DNA from 2 places in the Filomicrobium sp. genome. Region 1 is predicted to be linked to the other one. Evidence: riboswitches for the same ligand, from Rfam matches in the RefSeq annotation. Region 1 holds a riboswitch; the other holds the start of a gene.
What was found. A riboswitch is a leader RNA that binds a small molecule or an ion and turns the genes downstream of it on or off. The one in region 1 is predicted to bind cobalamin.
Positions count from the first base shown of each region.

Region 1 (6,446 bases):
GGAAGGCCGGAGCGGAAATCATTCCGTTTTCCCCTCTGGCGGATGAGACACCCGATCCCGACGCCGACTGTTGCTGGCTCCCCGGCGGATACCCGGAACTTCATGCCGGGTGCATCGCGCAGGCAAGCAAATTCCGTGACGCTTTGAAAAACTTCGCCGCAACGCGTCCGGTTCACGGCGAGTGCGGAGGCTACATGGCGTTGGGCGAGGCTCTCATCGACGCCGACGGGCAACGGCACGAGATGACTGGCTTACTTGGCCTTGTCACCTCCTACGAAAAACGCCGCATGCACCTCGGATACCGGCTCGCGACTTTGACGGCACCCATTCCCGGACGGCAGCCCGGGGCGCGGCTTCGTGGGCACGAGTTCCACTATTCCACCATTCTCACACAACCCGATGAGCCGCTTGCCGACGTCGTCGACGCAGAAGGCACGCGTGTTCCCGAGACGGGCTCCCGCCGCGGGCATGTAACCGGGAGCTTCTTTCATCTTATCGCGGAGGCAGCGGCATGAGCGGTTTCGTCTCTTTCGTATCCGCGGGCCCAGGCGATCCTGAGCTGCTGACGCTAAAAGCGGTCGATCGGCTGCGGCGTGCTGACGCCGTGCTTTTCGACGACTTCTGTTCGGGTCCGATCCTGACGCATGTTCGCGATGGCGCCGATCTGGTTGGTGTCGGAAAACGCGCGGGGCGCACGTCGCCCAAGCAGCATCACGTCAGTCGTTTGTTAGTCGACTATGCACGGACGGGTGTACGGGTCGTGCGGCTTAAGTCCGGAGATGCGGGCATCTTCGGCCGCCTCGAAGAAGAGATAACAGCGCTCGCCGCCGAAGGGATCGAATACGAAGTGATCCCAGGCGTGACGGCAGCTTCGGCCGCAGCTGCCTCCGCAGGTATTCCGCTCACGCGGAGATTGGTCGCGCGCCGCGTGCAATTCGTGACGGGGCACGATGTCACCGGCGCGTTGCCTGAGGATTTGAACATGGCAGCGCTGGCCGACGCAGAAGCCACGACAGTGGTCTACATGGGACGGCGGACATTCAAAATTCTGGCCGAGCGGTTGATTGCAGCAGGTCTGCCCGCAAGCACGCCTGCCCTTCTCGCCGAAGCAATCTCTAGTCCTGACCAGCGGCTCTACCGCAGCACCGTCGTGGAGTTAGCCCAAGAGCTTTCCTCTGAAGATCAGTCATCAGCGCCGGCCTTGATCCTGTTCGGCGCTCTTGCCCCCGAACTATCCACAGCCAAAGCGGAGGAGATAGCCACAGACTGACAACGCAAATCTTTTCCACGCCACGCAACACGGTCAGAAGGCCTCTGCCGGCTGACGCGAAATGCATCCAACTTGACCTTGATCGACCGATCGCCGTCCAGGACGGCTAGGAGACCTGACATGCACATCGAACCTGGTATCGTAACCGGCGCGAAAATCGCGCTCAGCTACGCCACCGCCGCAGGCGCGGGCGCCTACACCCTAAAATTGGCGGTCGATACGCTGCGCACCAAAGGATTGGCCTCGCTTGCCGTGCGCAGTGCCGCGGCTACCGCGCTGGTTTTCTCGTTTTTTGAAGTGTTTCCACATTACCCGGTTGGGGTTTCCGAGGTTCATTTCATTCTCGGCTCGACGCTCTTTCTGATATTCGGAGCCGCGCCCGCTGCCATTGGATTGGCACTTGGCCTGTTGATCCAGGGACTGCTTTTCGCACCGTTCGATTTGCCACAGTACGGGATGAACGTGACCACGCTTCTGGTTCCTCTCTTTGCCGTAGCAGCATTGGCCGAACGCATCATTCCAGCAAAGACTCCCTATGTTGATCTCACATACCGTCAGACACTCGCGCTCTCAACGGCCTACCAGAGCGGTGTTGTGCTTTGGGTTGGCTTCTGGGCGCTCTACGGACATGGATTTGCTGCCGACAATCTCAACGCGATCGCGATGTTTGGCGGTGCTTATCTTCTGGTCATCGTGGTTGAGCCGTTGGCGGACCTGGCCGTTCTTGCCATCGCCAAGACATTGCATGGCTTCAGGGATTCCGGCCTTGTCGCGCCGCGCCTTCATCATGCGGCCTGAGATTGAAAACCTTTATATGGGCCGCACGGGCATCGTTACGTGCGGCCCCAAAGGCAAACTATGACCGAATTGCTTCTCGTTGGGATTGGAACCGGAAATCCGGAACATCTGACGTTGCAGGCTGTGCGCGCGCTCAATAGCGCCGATCTGATTTTGATCCCACGAAAGGGAAAGAACAAAGCCGACTTGGCGGAGTTGAGACGCACGATATGCGAAGAGGTCATCAGCAACCCCGCAACCCAGATCGTGGAATTCGAACTCCCGAAACGTGACGCCGATAATCCCAATTATCGCCAAGGCGTGGACGACTGGCATGATGCGATTGCATCGGTATGGGCAGAAGCAATGGATGGCCTGCCGGATCAGGCGCGTGTCGCGTTGCTCGTCTGGGGTGATCCTTCACTTTACGATAGTACGATGCGCATAGCCGCGCGCCTCAAACCTGCGCCGGAGATATCCGTTATTCCAGGCATCACCTCGATGCAGGGTCTGACAGCCGCACATAAAATTCCACTCAACACCATTGGCACGCCCGTCCTGATCACAACGGGACGGCGCTTGCGCGAAGAGGGCTGGCCGGATGGCGCGGATCGTTTGCTGGTCATGCTGGATGGGGAGTGCAGCTTTCAGCATATCCCGTCAGATGGGGTGATGATCTGGTGGGGCGCATACGTTGGCATGCGGGAAGAAATTCTCTTGAGCGGCGCCTTACGCGAGATGATGGATGAAATCGTTGAGACGCGTGCTGCCGCACGGGCGCATCATGGCTGGATCATGGACATCTATCTGCTGAGCCGTGAGCCTGAAGGTGATGGGGAAAGCGCGTAGGAGCGTTGCATTCCTGTCCCCCTCTGTTCATAGCCTCTGTGTACCGCAGATTTAGCGTTGACATCCGTTTCAATCTAACGCGTTTTAAGAGGCGTAACGGTTTCGCTACGTGCGCGAGCATGTAGATGACGAAGAGGGAACACGGTGAGGTACCTTAGCGTATCAACGCCGTGGCTGCGCCCGCAACTGTAAGCGGCAAGTCTCCTCCAAACATGCCACTGGCGCTTCGCGTTGAAGCCCGGGAAGGTCGGAGAGAGATGTTCGAGCCGCGAGCCAGGAGACCTGCCGTTGCGAGTCGCCCTTTCACCGTGCGGGCCGCGCGGATGAACGGACCACCCGAGTGGCGACTGATGTGCAACCGATTGGGAGCAGCGTCAGGCATGCCTAGGGTCTTGAAAACTCACTGACAGACTTAAAAGAACCGCGCAGTTCAACACGCGCGCGCCTGTGTCGTTGCAACCTGTTGCCGCGGCCAGCGTGGCTGCTCTGCGTGGGCTAGGAAGTGTCCGCCGTTTCTCCCGTCCATAGTCTGTGACGGGATCATCATGTCGAATGTCCTTGGAATACCTTCACTACACGCTTCGCGTTTGAGCCTATTAGCACTTGCCGTCGTCGCCCCCGCCTTCGCTGGCAAAGCCATGTCGCAAACTGCGCCAGCAGCCAATGAGGCGGTGGAACTCCCCACCATCGAAGTGACGACGCAGCAAACCTCTTCGGCGAAACCAAAGCCGAAAAAGCCTCAGGCCGGGGCAACAGCGGTGTCGCAACCGATCCCGACAACTCTCGCCGAAACGGCATCCGCCAGCACGGGGCAGGGAGAAACGAAACCTGGCTTGAACCTCGATGCACCCGCTGCAACAGGCAGTCGGCTTGGGCTGACGCCGCTGGAGACGCCAGCGAGCGTGGAGATCATTCCCGCGCAATCCATTCGCGAGCGTGGACAGCAGTCTGTCACAGAAGCAGTCACCCAGAACGCCACCGGCTTTACATCTGCCGCAGCTCCCGGCAACGGCGGCAGCAGTCTCACGGCTCGTGGTTTCGTCGGCCATGGTTCGGTGATGCAGCTTTACGATGGCACGCGTCTTTATGTGGGCTCGGGCACCGTTTCGTTTCCCTTCGACACGTGGTCGGCCGAACGCATTGAAGTGCTCCGTGGTCCGGCCTCCGTTCTTTATGGAGAAGGCGCAATCGGCGGCGTCGTCAACGTCGTGCCGAAAAAGCCGACCGACTATTTTACGCATGAAGCCGAGATCGCGATCGGCACCGATGCCACGAAACGCTTCGGCATTGGTTCTGGCGGCCCGATCAGTGACAGTCTCGCCTATCGCTTCGATGCCAGCGGCATCAAGTCTGACGGCTGGCTCGATGACGAGGGAGACTTCAGCTCAATCGCGGTATCTGGAGCTCTGCGGTGGCGCCCGACGAGCGACTTGTCCTTCACCGTTTCACACGACTACGGCGATCAGTCCCCTCTGCGCTATTGGGGCACGCCGCTCATCAACGGCACGGTGCCGGACAGCATTCGCTTCAAGAGTTACAACGCCCGCGACAGCGACGTTCACTACCGGGATAACTGGACCCAGTTCAAGACGGAGTGGAAACCGGCAGATTGGATTGAACTGAGCAACACCGCCTACCGTCTGACCAGCAACCGTCACTGGCGCAACGTCGAGTCCTATGCGTACAACGCGGGCCGTATAGATCGGTCCTCCTATATCGAGATCTTTCATGATCAGGAGCAGATCGGAAATCGGTTGGATGCCACGGTCCGCACTGCTCTTCCGGGCGGCGTCAAGAACGAGATGGTGGTCGGCTTTGACGTCAACCGCATCGACTTCCGCCACACGAACAATTCTCCATACAGCGGCGCATCCGATGTCGATCCGTTCAACCCGCATCCGGGCTGGTTCATAAACACGGACGGTACACGTCCGAAGTTCGATACCGAGACCTCGCAGTATGCGCTCTTCGCCGAGGATCGGCTGAAGCTGTCCAACCAACTTTCGCTCGTGGCTGGCATCCGCCTCGACCGGCCGACGATGGAGCGGCACGATCTCATAACCGGAGAACGCTTCACGAAGGAGTTTTCAAACGTCACATGGCGGGCGGGCGCGGTTTACAGCCCGCTGCCGGGGCTTGCGTTTTACGGGCAGTATGCGACGGGCGTCGATCCCATTGGAGGACTGATCACGCTCAGCAAATCAAACGCTGAGTACGATCTTGCAACGGGGCGTCAGATTGAAATCGGCGTAAAACAATCGTTCTGGAACGGACGAGGCGAATGGACCCTGGCAGGCTACGACATCGAGAAGAAGAACCTTCTCTCGCGCGACCCTGACAATCCGGACATCGTCCAGCAGGTTGGTCGGCAATCTTCGCGTGGCGTTGAGGCTTCGCTTGCCCTGCAGCTCACCGACACGCTCCGATATGAGGGCAACGTCGCATTGCTCGAGGCGCGCTATGATGAGTACATCGGCTCAGGCGGAATCAACTACGCCGGCAAGCGCCCGAGGAACGTGCCGGAGCAGGTCATCAATAGCTGGCTGACTTGGGCATTTCTTCCCGATTGGGAAGCCCGCATCGGCGCACAGTGGGTTGGCTCCATCTACAGTGACGATGCCAACCTCGTGGAGCGCCCCGACTTCACGGTCGTTAACCTGGGGCTCGACTATCACGTGACCGAAAAGAGCGCAGTTTCCCTGCGCGTCTTCAACGTCTTCGACGAGGTCTATACGACGGGCGGGAGCACAACCGAGTGGCAACTTGCACCCCCGCGCTCGGCTGAATTGAGCTACCGGATCAAGTACTGACATGATCCGGCTTGAAGGACCCCGCGCCTTCACCACTCCGTCGCGCGCGCCCAATGGTGTCGCGCGGCGGACGGTGAAGACCGCCAAGCGCTGGCTGTACCTCTTTCATCGTTGGCTAGGTGTGGCGACCTGCGTGCTCTGCGTCATGTGGTTCTTGTCGGGCCTCGTGATGCTCTACGTGCCCTTTCCGAATTGGAGTGATCAGGAACGCATCGCGGCACTTCCAACTGTCGATACGACGCGTGTGAATGTCACGCCGGACGTCGCGTTGGCCAAGGCGGGAACGAACATCTACCCGACCGCCTTCCGGCTTGAAATGCTCGGAGAGACGCCGGTTTACCGCATCGTGGCAGGTGGCAAACACGTCGTGATTTCCGCAGAGACGGGAGACGAGATCGGGAGCGTCAGTGCAGAGGACGCCGCGCAGCATCTGTTCAAGGTCTTTCCTGGCGTCTCCCACCGCCTGATGGAGACGCTGGACCATGACCAGTGGACGGTGACACGCCGCTACGACGCGCACCGCCCGCTCTATCGCTTCGCCATTGATGATGGCCGGGGGACAATCGTCTATGTGTCCTCCCAAACCGGCGAGATCGTGCAGAACGCGACGCGGACCGAACGCTTCTGGAATTGGCTCGGGGCGATCCCGCATTGGATCTACTTCACGCCAATTCGCCGGGATCAGCAGCTATGGCGTCAATCCGTCATGTGGCTCTCGGGCCCCCTCGTCATAGGTGCGA
Region 1 covers NZ_JAILWT010000003.1:373,601-380,046, reverse strand. The annotation lists gene K5845_RS09150 (cobyrinic acid a,c-diamide synthase CobB) at 1-515, shown strand, start outside; gene cobA (uroporphyrinogen-III C-methyltransferase) at 512-1,270, shown strand; gene K5845_RS09140 (energy-coupling factor ABC transporter permease) at 1,391-2,068, shown strand; gene cobF (precorrin-6A synthase (deacetylating)) at 2,129-2,896, shown strand; cobalamin riboswitch at 2,977-3,200, shown strand; gene K5845_RS09130 (TonB-dependent receptor) at 3,442-5,706, shown strand; gene K5845_RS09125 (PepSY domain-containing protein) at 5,708-6,446, shown strand, end outside.

Region 2 (6,446 bases), on a different contig from region 1:
TTACGGGGAACCGCGAAAAGGTGAAAAACTTCGAGCAGGACGTCAAAAGAGTTTCTGCGGATCTTGAAAGTGTTCGCCGTTTGACATCGACGTTCTTTGCGGGTGTTGGTGCGTCCTTGGACAGGTTTGGCGATGCGTGGAGCACGTGGGTAACGGATGCGGCGAATCCGCAGATCGAAGCCATGCGAGATCCAATGACTGTTGATATGGCGCATACCATCGAACTTCAGGCCCACACGATGGCTAGCTTGGATGAGATTTCGTCTGCCTTGAACGAAGCTGAAATGGCGCTCTCCGTGATGCTAAGAGGCGCATCGAAGGGGGCTGCGACCGCAGCAGAACGCCTGAACTTGGCGGTCGCTGTAGCAGCGTCAGTCATTTTGTTAGGCACCATTCTCTCCGGCGTACTCGTTTACTTGGGCGTCTCCAGGCGTTTGAAAGCTCTAGCGAGCGTGACCGAACGTTTGGCAAAGCATGATATGACTGCTGAGCCGAAGGGTATAACGGATCGCGACGAAATCGGCCGCATGGCTGCCTCGCTCAAGGTCTTTAAGGACGGCATCATCCGGTCTCAGGAACATGAGCGTGAAGCCGCTGCGGAGCGCGAGAAGCTGCAGGTCGAGAACCGTAAGGCGATGATGCATCTTGCCGATGAGTTTGAAACCAAGGTTGGTTCCATCATCGAGTTCGTCGCCAGTGCATCCTCTCAGTTGCAATCGGCGGCAAGTACGATGGCGGCGGCTGCGGAAGAGACAAGCGCTCAATCGTCGTCCGTTGCCGCAGCCTCTGAGCAGGCCTCGGTAAACGTCAGAAGTGTCGCTAGCGTCACGGAAGAGATGGCAGGCGCTGTCCAGGAAATCGGTCGTCAGGCTGATGCGTCGTCTCGCAAGGCAAGCCACGCTGCCAAGGAGATCGACAATACAGTGGAACGCATTACGACATTGTCGCAAGCGGCCCATGAAATCGGTTCCGTCGTGACACTGATCCAGGAAATTGCGCAGCAGACGAACCTGCTCGCACTCAACGCCACGATCGAAGCAGCACGTGCGGGAGAGGCCGGCAAGGGCTTCGCCGTCGTCGCTCAGGAAGTGAAGGCTCTCGCCGAACAGACCGCGAAGGCAACTTCGGATATCTCCACGCAGATCCAAAACATCCAAACGGCAACGGAGGGCTCCACGGTGGCCATCAGTGCCTCGACAAATGCGATTGGCGAATTGAGCGAAATCGCGGCGTCGATTGCTGCTGCGGTCGAGGAGCAGGCTGCAGCGACGTCGGAAATCTCCCGCAACGTCATGCAGGCTGCGGAAGGAACGCGAGAAGTTTCCTCCAGCATTATCGGTGTCAATCAGGCTGCCAATGATTCTTCGTCAGCTGCATCGCAGGTCTTGAGTTCGTCGACCGAACTGTCGCGCCAGGCGGTGCATCTGAAGACGGAAGTCTCGAGTTTCCTCGATACGGTCCGTTCGGCAGCGTAGCTCCCTCGAAGAGATAAAAGGCAGAAGCTATCGGGAGGACCCGGCCATAGGCCCGGGTCCTCTTTTCGTTGGGGAACATTCCAGCCACACGCCAGACGTGTGCCCTTTCCGCCAGTCTCGAAGCGAGACTCCACATGTTGCGGCCTCGCGCAGATTGACTCTCCTACAGCCAACTGATTTGTTGCCTGCGCTATTGGTGTTCAGCGGGCCGAAGCCCACTGAATGAAAAGGGAACGCGGTCTCGCAAACATTTGCGATAAGCCGCGGCTGCCCCCGCAACTGTAAGCGGCGAGCGTCATCCTCAATCCACTGGGCTCTCCACTGTGTTTGGAGAACTGGGAAGGAAGGACCTGATGCGTCTGAGCTGCAAGCCAGGAGACCTGCCAGTGGCGTGTCGCCCATTCCTCGCGCGGGGCGCGCTTGGGAGCGGATGTCCGTTGTGGCGACCCATGTGAAGAGAAGCACGGGTTGAGCAATGGTTCTGCGGAGCAAGTCCGACTAGCGTGAATCTCGACAATGCGGCGTGAGCTTTGATTGCACCGACGCACGACGAGATATTTGTTGCCGGCCGAGAGCCGGATACCGATGACGTAGTCCACTTTCGATCGCGATTTCATTGATTTGGCTCTGCCGCTTTTCGCACCGATCCAATGCGGGAAACGGAGTGGTCACGATGTTGATGAGAAAGAGTTTTAAAGGCGGAACAACAAGCGCCAATACGCTCAAGTGTTCTAGTTGGTTGGCGCTTACGGCGATAGTCGTTTTGCCAGCGTTAGCCAGTGAAGCGGCTCTCGCCCAAGAAGGCGAAATCATGCTGCCCGGAATCGTCATTTTTTCGGCGAACCGTACACCGACTGATGCAGCCGCTGTTGGTTCGTCGGTTTCTCTTATCACGCAGGAGGATCTTGAAAAGCAGTCGCGACCGTTTCTGCAGGACTACCTGGAGACGGTTCCCGGCGTGAATTTCACCCGCAATGGTCCGGCGGGATCCACCACCGGTATAACGATGCGCGGCGCCAATCAGAACTATGTAAAAATTCTGATCGACGGCATGGATATTAGCGACCCCTCCGCACCGCAGACGTCAGCAAGATTCGAGCACCTTCTGGTGGACGATTTTGCACGCATTGAAATCCTGAAAGGTTCGCAAAGCACGCTTTACGGTGGCGATGCCGTAGCTGGTGTCGTGTCCATAGATACGCGGCGCGCGACGAAGCTGGGGTATTCTCAATCGGTTGCGGCTGAATACGGCGCCTACAACACTTGGCGCGGCGCGACCACCGCGGGCTATGCGACAGATCGCGGAGATATCTCGTTCAGCCTTTTGGGAATTGATACCGAGGGCTTTTCCGCAGCGGACAATGCGCCGGAGGACGACGGCTACAATAATCTGACATTTTCCGGCCGCGGTGAAATGAAAGTCGCTGACGGCATCACAGTCTTCTTCGCAACGCGCGCCTTTAACGCAGAAGGCGAATACGATGCCTCTGGTCCGGTCGACAGCCCCATCGAGGAAGGTAAGACGTCTCAGTTCGCCGGTCGGGTCGGCACCAACATCGAGCTGTTCGAAGGACGCTTCAAAAATACCTTCGCGCTGCAAGGTATGAAGATCGAACGCGATGATGTGAGCAGCTCGGTGTTTGCCCCGGTGACTTGGTACAATGGTGATCGCGTTAAGGCCGAGTACAACGGCGTCATCAGCTTTAACGAGTCTCTTTCGCTTCTTGCTGGCGCCGACTGGGAGGAAACCGGAGCGGAGTCTTTTAACGCTCCTGGAAAGCGCGACGAGGCCAACATCTTCGGCACCTTCGCCCAGCTGATGGTCGAACCCATCGACAACTTGACGCTCACGTTTGGCGGCCGCATTGATGACCATAGCGAATTCGGCAACTTCAATACACATCGGCTCACGGCCGCTTATCTCTTCACAGAGACCGACACCAAAATTCGTGCCAGCCACTCAACGGGCTTCCGCACGCCCAGCCTTAATGAACTCTACGGTCCATTTGGCGCTAATCCCGATCTAAACCCGGAAGAAAGCGTGAGCTGGGATGCGGGCATCGAGCAGGGCTTTTTCGATGGCCGTGCCACTCTGGGCGTGACCTATTTTGAACTCGATACCGAGAACCTGATTGCTTATACGACCGGATATATGAACGTGCCGGGCGTTACTTATCGCAACGGCGTGGAGATTGCGGCGAGCGCCTTCCTGACAGATCGCGTGGCCATCAGTGCGGCCTATACGTTTACGGAGACGGAGCGGGAGAATGGACTTCCGCTACCGCGTGTGCCACGTCACAATTTTGCATTCGGCATCGATGCGCAGCCGCTGGATAAGCTTAAGCTCAATGTCACAGCGAAATACGTGACGGAGAACGTGGATGAGATCTTCGGATTGGGCATCGTGCCACTCGATGATTACCTGCTGCTGAATGCAAAGGTGTCTTACGAATTCCGGCCTGGCATGGAAGCGTACATCCGCGGCGAAAACCTGCTCGACGAGGACTATCAGACCGCCTATGGCTACGGCACATCCGATCTGGCGATTTATGGCGGCTTGCGCATGGACCTTTGGCCGGACTGAACGCTTGGGGGCAACCATGCGCTTGCGTCAGCTAAGCGCATGGTACGCGGCGCTCGGTGTGCTGCTAGCTCTTTCCTTCCCGCTCCCGGGAATAGCGTCCGCTGAGAGCGATAACCGTGACCCGACTGCACCTCGTCGGGTCATTTCCATGAACCTCTGTACAGACCAGCTCGCGATGATGATCGCGGCGCCGGGACAGCTCTACTCAGTATCGAATTTGGCCTCCGATCCCAGCATGTCGATGATGGCCAAGCAGGCGCGCGCCTACAAGCCTAACCATGGCCTGGCTGAAGAAGTCTTCTTGATGCGGCCCGATCTCATACTCGTTGGTGCCATGACGACACGAACCACAGTGGCGATGCTGGAGCGGCTGGGTTTCCCAGTTGTCGAGTTTCCCTTCGAAAATTCGTTTTCCGACATGCGTGCCAATATCAAACGAATGGGCGATGCTTTGCATCGTCCCGAACGAGCGCGCGAGTTGCTCGCCCGGTTTGATGCCGATCTCGCCCAGCTTCGAAAGCGTCCGGGACCCCGCCGAACGGCGGCGCTGTTCCACGCCAATAGCTATACATCTGGCGTGGGTACGCTAGCCAATGAGGTCCTGAAAGCCGCGGGCCTGGATAACATAGCCGTCCAATTCGGCTTAAGCGGCACCGCTAAGTTGCCCTTGGAGAAGCTCGTCATGGCTGCACCTGATTTGGTCGTGACCGATACCACTTGGGAAGGAGCGCCAGCTCTCGCGCAGCAGGTATTTGCCCACCCGGCTCTGCGTGCTCTCGAAGCGACCTCGGCCAAAGCGATGTCCGCCACCAACAGATGGATCTGCGCCACACCGCATTTGATTGATCTGATCCGTGATCTTTCCGCTGCCCGTGCCGCCGTCACCACGATTCATGATCGGAGTGCGACGAGGCAATGACCGTGCCGATGCCCTACCCAGCCCTCATCGCGATACTCTCTGCACTCGTAATCCTCCTGTTCGGAGTATCGTTGTTGACCGGCCCAGCCGCCATTGGCTTTACCGATAGCCTCGTAGCGCTGGTTTCGGGAAGCTCTACCGACGCAGTGACACTTGTCATGCGCGAGATTCGCCTCCCACGCGCCATATTGGGGGTGATGGTTGGTGCGAGTCTGGGGCTGACGGGAGCCGCGCTTCAGGGCTATCTGCGGAACCCGCTCGCAGAGCCGGGTCTGTTAGGTATCAGTGCGTCCGCCTCCCTCGGTGCCGTCTTGGCGATCTACACCGGTCTTGTAATTGTTCTGCCGCTCTCTTTGCCGGTGCTTGCGCTATCAGCCGCCATCGTGGCCGTCTTGGTTGTGCGCTTGTTGGCAGGAGGAAGGAGCGACGCCGCAAGCTTAATCCTCGCAGGTGTAGCGGTCACAAGTTTTGCTGGTGCGATGACGGCGCTCGCACTCAATTTGTCACCGAATCCGTTCGCGGCACTTGAGATTGTATATTGGATGCTTGGCTCCCTGGCGGATCGCTCGATGAGCCACGTGTGGCTTGCCGGACCGTTCATGCTTGTCGGCTGGGGCATGATCGCCATCCTAGGTCGGTCCCTCGATGCTCTGACCCTTGGCGAAGCGACAGCGAAAAGTCTCGGGATACGTCTTGATCGCGTTCAAGCGTTGGTGGTGTTCGGTACGGCTATTAGCGTGGGCGCTGCCACTTCTGTTTCCGGCGCGATCGGTTTTGTTGGCCTTGTGGTCCCCCATCTCATGCGGCCGTTGGTCGGTTCCCGGCCAAGCCGTTTGCTCTTGACTAGCGCGTTGTCTGGCGCGGCCTTGCTGCTCACCGCAGACATCGCCGTCCGCCTCATAGCTCCTGATAGCGATCTCAAGCTTGGCGTATTGACCGCACTTGTCGGCGCACCGTTCTTCCTTTGGTTGATCATCAAGACACGGCGGACCCTATTATGAGCCGTCTCTCCCTAGACAATGTCACCGTCACGCTCGGTGACCGCAAAGTGCTTGATCGCGTTTCGCTCAACATGGAGGGTGGTGAATTCGTTGGCCTGCTCGGCCCTAACGGTGCGGGTAAATCGACACTTCTGCGCACGATCACGCAAGAGATTCCTTATGAGGGGAGGATCACGCTAGACGGCAAGCCGCTCGCCGATCTAGGCGCAGAAGGCCGCGCGCGCAGTCTCGCCTATCTCCCGCAGATCCGTGATATTGCCTGGCCGGTGTCAGTCACGGAGATCGTTGCTCTGGGCCGCCTTCCCCATTGCCGGCCCTTCGCGAAAATGACGATGGCCGACGGTGCAATTGTTGCTGACGCCATGGAGCGCATGGATATTACGGCACTTGCCCATCGCCGCGCCACAGAGCTGTCAGGCGGCGAGATGGCACGTGTGCTCATGGCACGCGTGTTGGCTCAAGAGACA
Region 2 covers NZ_JAILWT010000004.1:424,573-431,018, reverse strand. The annotation lists gene K5845_RS13000 (methyl-accepting chemotaxis protein) at 1-1,475, shown strand, start outside; cobalamin riboswitch at 1,653-1,877, shown strand; gene K5845_RS12995 (TonB-dependent receptor plug domain-containing protein) at 2,287-4,059, shown strand; gene K5845_RS12990 (ABC transporter substrate-binding protein) at 4,076-4,978, shown strand; gene K5845_RS12985 (FecCD family ABC transporter permease) at 4,975-5,979, shown strand; gene K5845_RS12980 (ABC transporter ATP-binding protein) at 5,976-6,446, shown strand, end outside.
Region 2: another riboswitch for cobalamin. It lies ahead of K5845_RS12995 (TonB-dependent receptor plug domain-containing protein); the one in region 1 lies ahead of K5845_RS09130 (TonB-dependent receptor).